2 regions of the Spirillospora sp. NPDC049024 genome follow, and region 2 is predicted to be linked to the other one. Evidence: predicted binding sites of a transcription regulator. Region 2 holds the regulator's gene; the other holds the start of a gene.
The links. The regulator HspR, encoded in region 2, represses chaperone genes until heat shock. The targets are predictions, from matches to a motif close to ANTTGAGTCNNNNNGACTCAANT.
Positions count from the first base shown of each region.

Region 1 (6,550 bases), on a different contig from region 2:
GCGCAACGGCGCCCTCTACGACGTCGAGTGCGGCTGGGACCGCACCTACGAGGCCCTCGTCGCCTCCGTCGTCGCCGACTACGTGCGCGGGCACGACCCGGAGAGGGAGAACGCCTGGATCGCCGAGTCGGGAGGGGAGCGGCTGGGCGCGGTGTTCTGCGTCCGCCGTGAGGACGACGTCGCGCAGCTCCGGCTGCTGCACGTCGAACCGGAGGCCCGAGGCACGGGCGTCGGGGCGGCGCTGGTCGCCGCGTGCGTGGACTTCGCCGCCGCGGCGGGCTACGCCGAGATCATGCTGTGGACGACGGCGCTCCAGCGTCCCGCGCACCGCCTCTACGAGCGCGCCGGGTTCGTCCTGGAGGAGCAGGAGCCGCCGGTGGAGCGCTTCGGCGACGTCGTGCACGGCCAGGTCTGGCGCAAGAAGCTGTGAGCGGGGCCCGTGGAGTGTGTCGCTCCTCCACGGGCCCTGCTCCGCAGCGATCCCTTACTGCGTAGGGCGGCCGGGACGGGGGTCGGACGGAGTACCGGCCGCCTGGGTTCACCGGCGCAACGCCGGTTCGGATCCGCTCTGGTTCCCACCTCCTTTCCACGCCGCGCCGGACGCGGGCGCTCGCCCGGCGCTCGGGGGAGGGCGCCTGCGCGGCGCCCGGAAGCCTGCGGCCGGACCGGCGGCGCGGCCCACCGCCGCGGCCGGTCCGGCCGGTGGGGGCGCCGGTGCCGCGGGGGCGGGCGGCACCGGGCCCAGGGGAGGACGTCGGCGCGGAGCCGGTCCGGTACGGCCGAGGACCCGAGGTGTGTCGCCGCGCTCCGCCTCCGCGGCCGCCGCTGGGGGGCGGTGCCGGCCGCGGAGCGGTACGTCGCGAACGTTCTCGGCCGTACGGACCGGGCCGCGCGGGGAAGGGGCCGCGGAGACGGCCCGGGTCGCGCACTCGCTGCGTCGCATCCGCCGCCTCCCGCCTGTCGACCTGGGGCTTTGCCGCCCCGATGACCCTGTCGTTCACCCTGCGTCACGATCTCGTTGCGTTAGGTACCCCCGCGTCATGCGCGCGTAAACCGGCACCCGGGCAAAGAATCAGGATCGCGAAGGCGCCTTTGCCTCGGCGTTGCCCCGCAGGCCCGCGGGGGCAGTCCGGTGCGCCAGGTGCCGGGCGAGCGCAAGGCAGGCCAGGAGGGCGACGAGCACGCACACGCCCGTCCAGCCGAACCGGGTGCAGGCCTGGGCGCCGAGCCACGACCCGGTGCTGCCGCCGAGGAAGGCGCAGGTCATGTACGCGGTGTTGATGCGGCTGCGGGCGTCCGGGCGCAACGCGAAGATCCGCGCCTGGTTCGCGATCATGCCGGACTGCATCGCGACGTCCAGCAGCAGCGTCCCGGCCCCGAGCGCCACGAGCCCCGGCGCGCCCCCGAGTCCGCCCAGCGCCAGGACGCCGGTGGACGCGATCGTCCCGAGGATCGCGACGAGGGTGACCGGTTCCGGGCCGCGCCGGTCGACCCGGCGTCCCGCGACGGGCGTCGCGACCATGGTGGCCGCGCTGACCAGTGCCAGGAGGCCGACCGCCTGGACGCCGAGCCCGTACGCCGGGCCGGTCAGGTACAGCGCGACGCCCGTCCAGACGGCCTGGAAGCCGCCGAAGACCGTCGCCTGGTAGAAGCACGACCGCCGCAGCTCGGGCTCCTCGCGCAGCAGCCGCAGCGGCGCGGCCAGCAGCGCCGGATACGACTGCCGCGACGGCGGGACGGTCGCCGGCAGCGCGACGGCCAGCGCGGCCGCGATCGCCAGCGTGGCGGCCGCGGCGATCAGGTACGGGGCCCGCCAGCCGAGCCACTCGGCGGCGAACCCGCCGAACGTCCGGGCCAGCAGGATGCCGCCGATCGAGCCGGCCAGCAGCGTTCCCATGACCGCGCCGCGCCGGTCCTCGGCCGCTAGCCCGGCCGCCATCGGCGCGATGACCTGGGCGACCACGGTCGCGACCCCGACCACGGCGCTCGCGCCGACCAGCACCGCGAGCCCGGGCGCGGCCGCCGCGCAGAGCAGCGCCGCGCCGGTGACGGCGAGCATCGCCACGATCAGCGGACGGTGCGGGAACCGGTCCCCGAGCGGCACGAGCAGGAAGATCCCGGCCGCGTACCCGAACTGCGCCGCGGTCACCACCAGCGCGGCCGAGTCGGGCGGCACGCCCAGTCCGGCCGCCGCCAGCGGACTGACCGCCTGCGGAAAGTAGATGTTCCCCACGGCGACGCCGCAGGTCAGAGCCAGAAGGAAGATCACTCGGCGGCCGAGAGGGGCGTGCGCCGAGGGCAGGGAAGAAGACAAGGATGCTCCACGTCGAGTCGACGCCCGCGCGTGATCCGCGCAGGCGGGAACCGCGGGGCCGAACCCCCGCGCGGGAACCGTCCCGGCGTCGTGGAGCGGTGCCGGCCTCTAGGCCGCCGCGCCCTTCGCCGCCGGGACGCCGGTCGTGGCCTTGCCGTTAGCGGTGTACACGCGCGACCTCCCGAAGCGCACCCAAGATCTCCGCGCCGACCCTCGCACGCCCCCGTCCCTTCCGCAAGCGGTTTTCCGTCGGGAAGTCGTGGGGCTCGCGATCGGGGCGGGAGCGGTTCAGCGGGGGACCGCGACGAGGGCTATCGGGAGGCCGTTGCGGCGGAAGTCGACCAGGGGCCGCAGCAGCTGGAGTCGGCCGTCGTGCACGGCCGTTTCGTAACGGCCGCAGAAGTCGCGCCGGTAGCCGCCGGCCGAGACCTTCTGGCAGGCGACCGGTCCGCCGTCCAGGTTCAGGGCGAGGCGGAGGCCGAGTCCCGACCGGGGGAGGAACGCGGCGAGCGAGGGCAGGGAGAAGTAGGCGTCCCGGGTGGTGCCGACGATGATCCGCCCGGCGCCGTCCTGTCCGAGGAAGCTGCGGTTGGCCAGCCATCGCTCGTCCTGGCCGCCGGTCCGGCCGTGCCCGTCCGCTCCCAGCAGCATCGGGTAGGAGACCATGGCCTGGCTCGCGCCTTCGGTGACCCGCCGCCAGTCCGTGCCGGTGAGGTCCGCCAGGCGGGCGCCGCCCGGCCCGCCGACCACGAACGCTCCGTGCCTCGCCTGGTAGGACGCGGGGCCGAGCCGGCGCCCGTCGCTGACGACGGGGGTGTCCGGGCTCCCGTCGCGGGCGTAGTAGCTGCCGTTGACGACCAGGGCCGCTCCGGTGGCCTCCATCCAGTCGCCGACCTCCCGGTCGCCGGCCGGGCGGCTCAGCACCCGGAACCGGTGGCGGGCCGGGTCGATCCTGGTGAGCAGCAGGGCGTCCACGGGCCGCCCGCCCACCCGGACGGGCAACTCGGCGACGTCCAGTCCCGCGGCGGCCTGGCGCCAGCGCACCGGTTCGGGCGCGTCGGGCGTGCGCCGCCCGGCCAGCGACAACCGGATGCCGGGGGACAGCCGGGAATCGTCCGGAGCGACGTCGACCCAGATGCTGGCGCCCCGGCGCAGCATCACGTTGACGCCGTACCAGCCCCCGGCCTTCCCGTACGCCACGGCCACGGCCGCCGACACCGCGAGGACGGGGGCCAGGGCCAGCGACACACCCCACCGCCACCCCCGCCCCCACCGCCACGGCCGCAGGAATCTGGTCTTGATCATGCGAGTTACGACGTTCGCCCTTTACAACCGGTTCGCGATCGCACGGCGGCGTGCCCGCGCCAGGGGCGGACGGGGCGGCGCGGGTGATCGCTGAGAGCGAACGTTGCTGCGGAAACAAATTGGTGCTCCGTTTTCTTGAGTGAGTATGACTCAACCCGTGGTTGGGTCGGTCTACTGACTTGGAGCTGAGCATGAGCGAGACCCTGACGCTGCCGGTGCTGCCCCTCGACGACGGGGTCGTTCTGCCCGGCATGGTGGTGCCCCTGGACCTGTCGGAGAGCGGCGAGGTCCGGGCCGCCGTCGAGGCCGCGCGGGCGGTGGCGCAGGCCAAGGGGCCGGGCATCCGGTCGGCGGCCAAGCCGCGGGTGCTGCTGGTGCCCAGGTTGAACGGGCAGTACGCCGGCATCGGCACGCTCGGTGTGATCGAGCAGGAGGGGCGGCTGCCCGGCGGCGAGCCGGGCGCGGTCGTCCGCGGCGTGCAGCGGGTGCGGATCGGCATCGGGACGACCGGGCCGGGCGCGGCGCTGTGGGTCGAGGGGACGCCGGTCGACACGCCGCCCGCCTCCGGGCGCGCGCAGGAGCTGGCGAAGGAGTACAAGGGGCTGGTCAGCGCGATCCTGCAGAAGCGGGGCGCCTGGCAGGTCGTGGACGTCGTGCAGCAGATCGACGACCCGTCCACGCTGGCCGACAACGCCGGGTACGCGCCGTACCTCACCGACGAGCAGAAGATCGAGGTCCTGGAGACCGTCGACCTCGTGGAGCGGCTCACCCTGGTGATCGGGTGGACGCGCGACCACCTCGCCGAGCTGGACGTGGCGGAGACCATCCGCAAGGACGTCCAGGAGGGCATGGAGAAGACGCAGCGCGAGTTCCTGCTGCGCCAGCAGCAGGAGGCCATCCGCAAGGAGCTGGCCGAGCTGAACGGCGACCCGGCCGACGAGGAGGACGACTACCGGGCCCGGATCGAGGCCGCGAACCTCCCCGAGAAGGTGCGCGAGGCGGCGCTGAAGGAGGTCGACAAGCTGGAGCGGTCGTCCGACGCCTCGCCCGAGGGCGGCTGGATCCGCACCTGGCTGGACACCGTCCTCGACATCCCCTGGAACGAGCGGACCGAGGACGCCTACGACATCGCGGGCGCGCGGGAGATCCTCGACGCCGACCACGCGGGCCTCGACGACGTCAAGGAGCGCATCGTCGAGTACCTGGCCGTGCGCAAGCGGCGCGAGGAGCGCGGCCTGGGCGTCGTGGGCGGGCGCAGGAGCGGCGCGGTGCTGGCGCTGACCGGCCCTCCCGGCGTCGGCAAGACGTCCCTGGGCGAGTCGGTCGCGCGGGCCATGGGCCGCGAGTTCGTGCGGGTCGCTCTGGGCGGCGTCCGTGACGAGGCCGAGATCCGGGGTCACCGCCGCACGTACGTGGGCGCGCTTCCGGGACGCATCGTCCGCGCCATCCGCGAGGCGGGGACGATGAACCCCGTCGTCCTGCTGGACGAGGTCGACAAGGTCGGCGCCGACTACCGCGGCGACCCGACCGCGGCGCTGCTGGAGGTCCTCGACCCCGAGCAGAACCACACCTTCCGGGACCACTACCTGGAGGTCGAGCTCGACCTGAGCGACGTGCTGTTCCTCGCCACCGCGAACGTGGTGGAGGCGATCCCCGGGCCGCTGCTCGACCGGATGGAGCTGGTGGAGCTGGACGGCTACACCGAGCACGAGAAGGTCACGATCGCCCGCGACCACCTGCTGCCGCGCCAGCTCGACAAGGCCGGCATGGAGGCGTCGGAGGTGGCCTTCGGCGACGACGCGCTGCGGCTGCTGGCGGCCGAGTACACCCGGGAGGCCGGCGTCCGGTCCCTGGACCGCTCGATCGCGCGGGTGCTGCGCAAGGTCGCGGCCAACGTCGCGCTCGGCAAGTCGGCGCTGCCCGTCCGGATCGGCGCGGCGGACCTGAAGGACTACCTCGGCCGGCCGCGGTTCACCCCGGAGGTCGAGCTGAGCAGGAACGAGCGCCGCACCGGCGTGCCGGGCGTGGCGACGGGCCTCGCGGTCACCGGCGCGGGCGGCGACGTCCTCTACATCGAGGCGTCGCTGGCCGACCGGGAGACGGGCGACACCGGCGTGACGCTCACCGGCCAGCTCGGCGACGTCATGAAGGAGTCGGCCCGGATCGCGCTCAGCTACCTGCGCTCGCGCGGCGCGGAGCTGGAGCTGCCGGTCGGCGACCTGAAGGACCGCGGCGTGCACGTCCACGTGCCCGCCGGCGCGATCCCGAAGGACGGCCCGAGCGCGGGCATCACGATGACGACGGCGCTCGCGTCGCTGCTGTCGGGCCGGCCGGTGCGCTCGGACGTGGCGATGACCGGCGAGGTGTCGCTGACCGGGCGGGTGCTGCCGATCGGCGGCCTGAAGCAGAAGCTGCTGGCCGCGTCGCGGCTCGGCATCACCACCGCGATCGTGCCGAAGCGCAACGAGCCGGACCTCGAGGACGTCCCGGCCGAGGTGCTCGAGAAGATGACGGTGTTCGCCGTCAGCGACGTCCGCGAGGTGCTGGACCTGGCCCTGGAGCCCGCCACCACCGCGGTCGCCGCCTGATCGGAGCGGAGCGCACGCCCGCGCCGGGTTCGTCCCGGCGCGGGCGTTTCCGTGTCATGCGGGCATTTCGGCATAAATGGACCATCCGGTCATTCCAAAACCCGCGGGCATGCATGGACCGCGGCGATCTGGGGAGACCGCGCCGAGTGTTGGTGGAAATGTGGCAGCCCGCAGCGGCGGGCGAGAGGGTCCCCTGGTACGTCGTCGCCCTGCGCGTGGTGGTCGTGATCATCGCGTTGGGCTTCCTTGGTGTTTTCTTCTACTTCGCCTTCAAGCTCACTCTGACCCCCGTCCGGGACAACGGCCAGGCCGGCGGGAACACCGATCCCGGCCGATCGCTCCG
Region 1 covers NZ_JBEZFD010000021.1:171,592-178,141, forward strand. Annotated here, with positions in the region: gene AB0C21_RS32715 (bifunctional helix-turn-helix transcriptional regulator/GNAT family N-acetyltransferase) at 1-430, shown strand, start outside; gene AB0C21_RS32720 (MFS transporter) at 1,073-2,314, opposite strand; gene AB0C21_RS32725 (phosphodiester glycosidase family protein) at 2,603-3,619, opposite strand; gene lon (endopeptidase La) at 3,811-6,207, shown strand; gene AB0C21_RS32735 (VanZ family protein) at 6,366-6,550, shown strand, end outside.
Region 1: lon (endopeptidase La) is a predicted target of HspR. The motif match lies at 3,753-3,775, and genes of this name have one in related genera.

Region 2 (6,550 bases):
ACCACCAGCGGCAGGCCACCAAGGAGGCCGGCCAGATCGCGGGCCTGAACGTCCTGCGCATCATCAACGAGCCGACCTCGGCGGCCCTCGCCTACCACCTGGAGAAGGAGAACGAGGCCACCATCCTGGTCTTCGACCTCGGCGGCGGCACGTTCGACGTGTCCCTGCTGGAGGTCGGCGACGGCGTGGTCGAGGTGAAGGCCACCAGCGGTGACAACCACCTCGGCGGCGACGACTGGGACAACAAGGTCGTCGACTGGCTGGTCGAGCGGTTCAAGAACGCCAACGGCGTCGACCTGTCCAAGGACAAGATGGCGCTGCAGCGGCTCCGCGAGGCCGCGGAGAAGGCCAAGATCGAGCTGTCCAGCTCGTCCGAGACGCAGATCAACCTGCCCTACATCACCGCGTCCGCGGAGGGCCCGCTGCACCTCGACGAGAAGCTCACCCGGGGCGAGTTCCAGCGGATGACCGCCGACCTGCTCGAGCGCACCAAGGCGCCGTTCCAGTCGGTGCTGAAGGACGCGAACATCACCGTCGACAAGATCGACCAGGTCGTCCTGGTCGGCGGTTCGACCCGGATGCCCGCGGTCTCCGAGCTGGTCAAGGAGCTGACCGGCGGCAAGGAGCCCAACAAGGGCGTCAACCCGGACGAGGTCGTCGCGATCGGCGCCAGCCTCCAGGCCGGCGTGCTCAAGGGCGAGGTCAAGGACGTCCTGCTGCTGGACGTGACCCCGCTGAGCCTCGGCATCGAGACCAAGGGCGGCATCTTCACCAAGATCATCGAGCGGAACACCACGATCCCGACCAAGCGGTCGGAGACGTTCACCACCGCCGACGACAACCAGCCGTCCGTGGAGATCCAGGTCTACCAGGGCGAGCGTGAGATCGCCGCGTACAACAAGAAGCTCGGCACCTTCCAGCTCACCGGTCTGCCGCCGGCGCCGCGCGGCGTCCCGCAGATCGAGGTCACCTTCGACATCGACGCCAACGGCATCGTGAACGTCAGCGCGAAGGACCAGGGCACCGGCCGCGAGCAGTCGATGGTCATCACGGGCGGCAGCGCGCTGCCCAAGGACGACATCGAGAAGATGATGCGCGACGCCGAGCAGTACGCCGAGGAGGACCGCAAGCGCAAGGAGGAGGCCGAGGTCCGCAACCAGGCCGACACCCTCGCGTACTCGACCGAGAAGTTCCTGCGGGAGAACGACGAGAAGGTCCCCGCGGAGCTGAAGACCGAGGTGGGCGACGCGGTCGCCGAGGTCAAGAAGGCCCTGGAGGGCACCGACGTCGAAGCGATCAAGGGCAGCGCCGAGAAGCTCGCGCAGGTGAGCCAGAAGATGGGCGCCGCCATGTACGCGCAGAACCCCGAGGGCGCCCAGGCCGGCGCCGAGGACCACGGGCCGACGGCCGGCGCCCAGGGCGGCGAGCCGCAGGACGACGAGGTCGTCGACGCCGAGATCGTGGACGAGGACAAGCCGAAGGAGGAGGGCCGATGACCGCAGCGAAGCGAGGATCTTCGGCCCTCCACCCCGGGGGTCTGGGGGGCGTCCCCCAGAAGGGCGGTGCATCGTGACGTCCTCTTCCAACGAGGGCGAGGAGAAGGAGGGCCCGGTGATCCGCGACAAGCGGCGCATCGATCCCGAGACGGGGGAGGTCCGGGAGCGGGCGGGGGAGTCCTCGCCGACCCCGGAGGCCCCGGCGGACGGGGGCGCCAAGGCCACCGATGAGGAGGTCTCCTCTCTGAAGACGCAACTGGCGGAACGGCTCGCCGACCTCCAGCGCCTGAAGGCGGAGTACGACAACTACCGCAAGCGCGTCGAGCGCGACCGGGTCGCGGTCCGCGAGCAGGCCCTCGGGCAGGTGCTGTCCGAGCTGCTCCCGGTGCTGGACGACATCGGCCGCGCCCGTGACCACGAGGAGCTCACCGGCGGGTTCAAGTCCGTCGCGGAGAGCCTGGAGGCGGTCACCGGCAAGCTCGGCCTGGAGCGGTTCGGGGAGAAGGGCGAGCCCTTCGACCCGGTCGTGCACGAGGCGCTGATGCACTCGCACTCGACCGAGGTGACCGAGACGAGCGTCACCGACGTCCTCCAGCCCGGGTACCGGATCGGCGAGCGGGTCCTGCGGCCCGCCCGCGTGGCGGTGGCCGACCCCGCTCCGGACTCCGGAGCCGACGAGTCCGGCGGCGAGCCGGGCGAAGCGAACGACGAACCGGGCGAATGATCCTCAGGGGGCCCGCCCGGACGGGCGGGCCCCGCAGGGGCCTGAAGACATGTGGCAAGTGGCGATAGCAGAAGGCGGGGCGCCGTGAGCACCAAGGACTACCTGGAGAAGGACTACTACAAGGTCCTCGGTGTCGCGAAGACGGCCTCCCAGGAGGAGATCAAGAAGTCCTACCGGAAGCTGGCGCGCAAGTACCACCCGGACGCCAACAAGGGCGACGCCGAGGCCGAGGACCGCTTCAAGGAGGTCTCGGAGGCCTACGACGTGCTGTCCGACGAGAAGCGCCGCAAGGAGTACGACGCGGTGCGCTCGATGCCGGGCGGTTTCCGCGGCCAGCAGGGCGGCGGTTTCCCGTTCGACCTCGGCGACATCTTCGGCCAGTCGGGCGGGACGCAGACGGGCGGCGCCGGGGAGCGCATCGGCGACCTGTTCGGCGGCCTGTTCGGCGGGCGCGCCGGCGGCGGCGCCCGCACGGCGGGGACGCGGCGCGCGCGGCGCGGCGCGGACGTCGAGACCGAGGTGACCCTGTCGTTCGGCCGCGCGATGAACGGCGTCACCGTTCCGATCAAACTGACCAGCGAGGCGGCCTGCAACAGCTGCCGCGGGACGGGCGCCAAGGCCGGCACCGTGCCGCGGGTGTGCCCGAACTGCGAGGGCACCGGGCACGAGACCCGCAACCTCGGCAACTTCGGCTTCCAGGAGCCGTGCAAGGAGTGCCGCGGCCGGGGCCTCGTCGTCGACGACCCGTGCCCGACCTGCCACGGCAGCGGCCGCGCCACCGGCACCCGGACCATCCAGGCCCGCATCCCGGCGGGCGTCGCGGACGGGCAGAAGATCCGGCTGAAGGGCAAGGGCGCGCCCGGCGAGAACGGCGGCCCGGCCGGCGACCTGTACGTGAACATCAAGGTGCTGCCGCACAAGGTGTTCGGCCGCAGCGGCGACAACCTGACGCTGACCGTCCCGGTGACCTTCCCCGAGGCGGCGCTCGGCGGCGAGATCAGGGTGCCGACCTTCCAGGGGCAGCCCGTCACGCTGAAGCTGCCCGAGGGCACGCCGAACGGCCGCAAGTTCCGCGTGAAGGGGCGCGGCGCGCCGCGGCGCGACGGCACGAAGGGCGACCTGCTCGTCACCGTCGACGTGCACGTCCCGCAGAAGCTCGACGAGCAGTCGCGCGAGGCGCTCGCCAAGCTCCGGACGGCGGGCGCGGGCGACGACCTGCGCGCCGACCTCCTCCAGCAGGCCAGACAGGAGTGATCTTCATGGATCCCTTCGGCGACGACACTCCGGTCTACGTGATCTCCGTGGCGGCGCAGCTGTCCGGGCTGCACCCGCAGACGCTGCGCACCTACGACCGGATGGGCCTGGTGTCCCCCGGCCGTACGGCGGGCCGGGGACGCCGCTACTCCATGCGGGACATCGTGATGCTCCGCGAGATCCAGCGGCTCTCCCAGGAGGAGGGCATCAACCTGTCCGGCATCAAGCACATCCTGGAGCTGCAGCGCGACAACGCCCGGCTCCGCGAGGAGCTCGCCAAGGCGCACGCCGCGCTGGAGGAGCTCGCGAACGAACTCGAATCGACCCGTGCGGTCGCGGCGCGGCTGGCGCAGCAGCGGCGGCACGGGGAACCGAGCGGCACTCCCGGCGCCGACCTCGTGCCCATCAGGCGGACGAGCGTCGTCGTCTGGCATGAGCGCAACTCGGACTGAACTAGGCGGTTGTCGGGGGGTCTGGGGGTTGTCCCCCAGAAGGACAGAGCGGTTGTCGGGGGGTCTGGGGGTTGTCCCCCAGAAGGACAGAGCGGTTGTCGGGGGTCTGGGGGTTGCCCCCCAGAAGGACAGAGCATTTGTCGGGGGTCTGGCCCCCGGAAGGAACACGGCTTACGGGGTGGGGCGATGGACTACAAGCTGACGCAGAAGAGCCAGGAGGCGCTGTCGATCGCCGTCCGCAGGGCGGCGGCCGAGGGGCATCCCGAGGTCGAGCCGCAGCACCTGCTGGTGGCGCTGATCGGGCTGCCGGACGGGACGGCCGTGCCGCTGCTGGAGGCGGTCGGCGCCGACTGGCAGGTGATCCGCAGGCGGGCGGAGGAGCAGCTCGCGGCGATGCCGAAGGCGCAGGGGTCGACGGTGGCGACGCCGCGGCTGTCCGGCCAGCTCCAGCGGTCGGTCAACACGGCGGCCAACCGCGCGCAGCAGCTGGAGGACGAGTACGTCTCGACCGAGCACCTGCTGGTCGGGCTGGCGGCCGACGGCGGCCCGGCGGCGGGCCTGCTGAAGGAGTTCGGCGCGACGCCGCAGGCGCTGCTGGACGCGTTCGAGAAGGTGCGCGGGCACGCCCGCGTCACCAGCGAGAACCCCGAGGGCACCTACCAGTCGCTGGAGAAGTACGGCGTCGACCTGACGGCGGCGGCCCGCGACGGCCGGCTCGACCCGGTGATCGGCCGCGACTCGGAGATCCGCCGGGTGATCCAGGTGCTGTCGCGCCGGACGAAGAACAACCCGGTGCTGATCGGCGAGCCCGGCGTGGGCAAGACGGCCGTGGTCGAGGGGCTGGCGCAGCGGATCATCGCGGGCGACGTCCCCGAGTCGCTGCGCGGCAAGAGCCTCATCTCGCTCGACCTCGGCGCGATGGTCGCGGGCGCGAAGTACCGCGGCGAGTTCGAGGAGCGGCTCAAGGCCGTCCTGAACGAGATCAAGGAGAGCGAGGGGCAGGTCGTCACGTTCATCGACGAGCTGCACACCGTCGTCGGGGCGGGCGCGGCCGAGGGCGCGATGGACGCCGGCAACATGCTGAAGCCGATGCTGGCCCGCGGCGAGCTGCGGATGATCGGCGCGACGACGCTGGACGAGTACCGGGAGCGGATCGAGAAGGACGCCGCACTGGAGCGCCGGTTCCAGCAGGTGTTCGTCGGCGAGCCGTCCGTCGAGGACACGATCGCGATCCTGCGCGGGTTGAAGGGCCGGTACGAGGCGCACCACAAGGTGCAGATCAACGACTCGGCGATGGTGGCGGCGGCGACGCTGTCCGACCGCTACATCACCTCCCGGTACCTGCCGGACAAGGCGATCGACCTGGTGGACGAGGCCGCGTCCCGGCTGCGCATGGAGATCGACTCCCGGCCGGTCGAGATCGACGAGCTGCAGCGCGCCGTCGACCGGCTGAAGATGGAGCAGATGAACCTGGAGAAGGAGACCGACGAGGCGTCCCGGCAGCGCCTCGAACGGCTCCGCGCCGATCTCGCCGACAGGCAGGAGCAGCTGAGCGGCCTGAACGCCCGCTGGGAGCGGGAGAAGGCCGAGCTGAACCGGGTCGGCGAGATCAAGGAGCGGATCGACCAGCTGCGCGGCGAGGCGGAGCGGGCCGAGCGCGACGGCGACCTGGAGACGTCCTCGCGGCTCGTCTACGGCGAGATCCCGGCGCTGGAGAAGCAGCTGGAGGAGGAGGCCGAGGCGACCGAGAACCGCGACACGATGGTCAAGGAGGAGGTCGGCCCGGACGACGTCGCCGACGTGGTCGCGTCCTGGACGGGCATCCCGGCGGGCCGGCTGCTGGAGGGCGAGACCGCCAAGCTGCTGCGCATGGAGGACGAGCTCGGCCGGCGGCTGATCGGGCAGGAGGCCGCGGTCCGCACGGTGTCGGACGCGGTGCGCCGCGCCCGCGCGGGCATCTCCGACCCGGACCGCCCGACCGGCTCGTTCCTGTTCCTCGGCCCGACGGGCGTCGGCAAGACCGAGCTGGCGAAGGCGCTCGCGGAGTTCCTGTTCGACGACGAGCGGGCGATGACCCGCATCGACATGAGCGAGTACTCCGAGAAGCACAGCGTCGCCCGCCTGGTCGGCGCGCCGCCCGGATACGTCGGCTACGAGGAGGGCGGCCAGCTCACCGAGGCCGTCCGGCGCCGCCCCTACTCGGCGGTCCTGCTGGACGAGGTGGAGAAGGCGCACCCCGAGGTCTTCGACATCCTCCTGCAGGTGCTGGACGACGGCCGCCTCACCGACGGCCAGGGCCGCACGGTCGACTTCCGCAACACGATCCTGATCCTGACCTCCAACATCGGGTCGCAGTTCCTGGTCGACCCGACGCTGGAGAACGGGGCCAAGCGGGAGGCGGTGTGGAACGCCGTCCGGAACTCGTTCAAGCCGGAGTTCCTCAACCGCCTGGACGACGTGATCCTGTTCGACGCGCTGTCGACCGACGAGCTGACCCGCATCGTCGACCTCCAGGTGGACCGGCTGGCCGACCGCCTCGCCGACCGGCAGCTCTCGCTGCGGGTCACGCCCGCGGCCCGCGAGTGGCTGGCGCTGACCGGCTACGACCCGCTGTACGGGGCGCG
Region 2 covers NZ_JBEZFD010000029.1:47,238-53,787, forward strand. Annotated here, with positions in the region: gene dnaK (molecular chaperone DnaK) at 1-1,496, shown strand, start outside; gene grpE (nucleotide exchange factor GrpE) at 1,567-2,220, shown strand; gene dnaJ (molecular chaperone DnaJ) at 2,305-3,474, shown strand; gene AB0C21_RS37690 (heat shock protein transcriptional repressor HspR) at 3,480-3,926, shown strand; gene clpB (ATP-dependent chaperone ClpB) at 4,113-6,550, shown strand, end outside.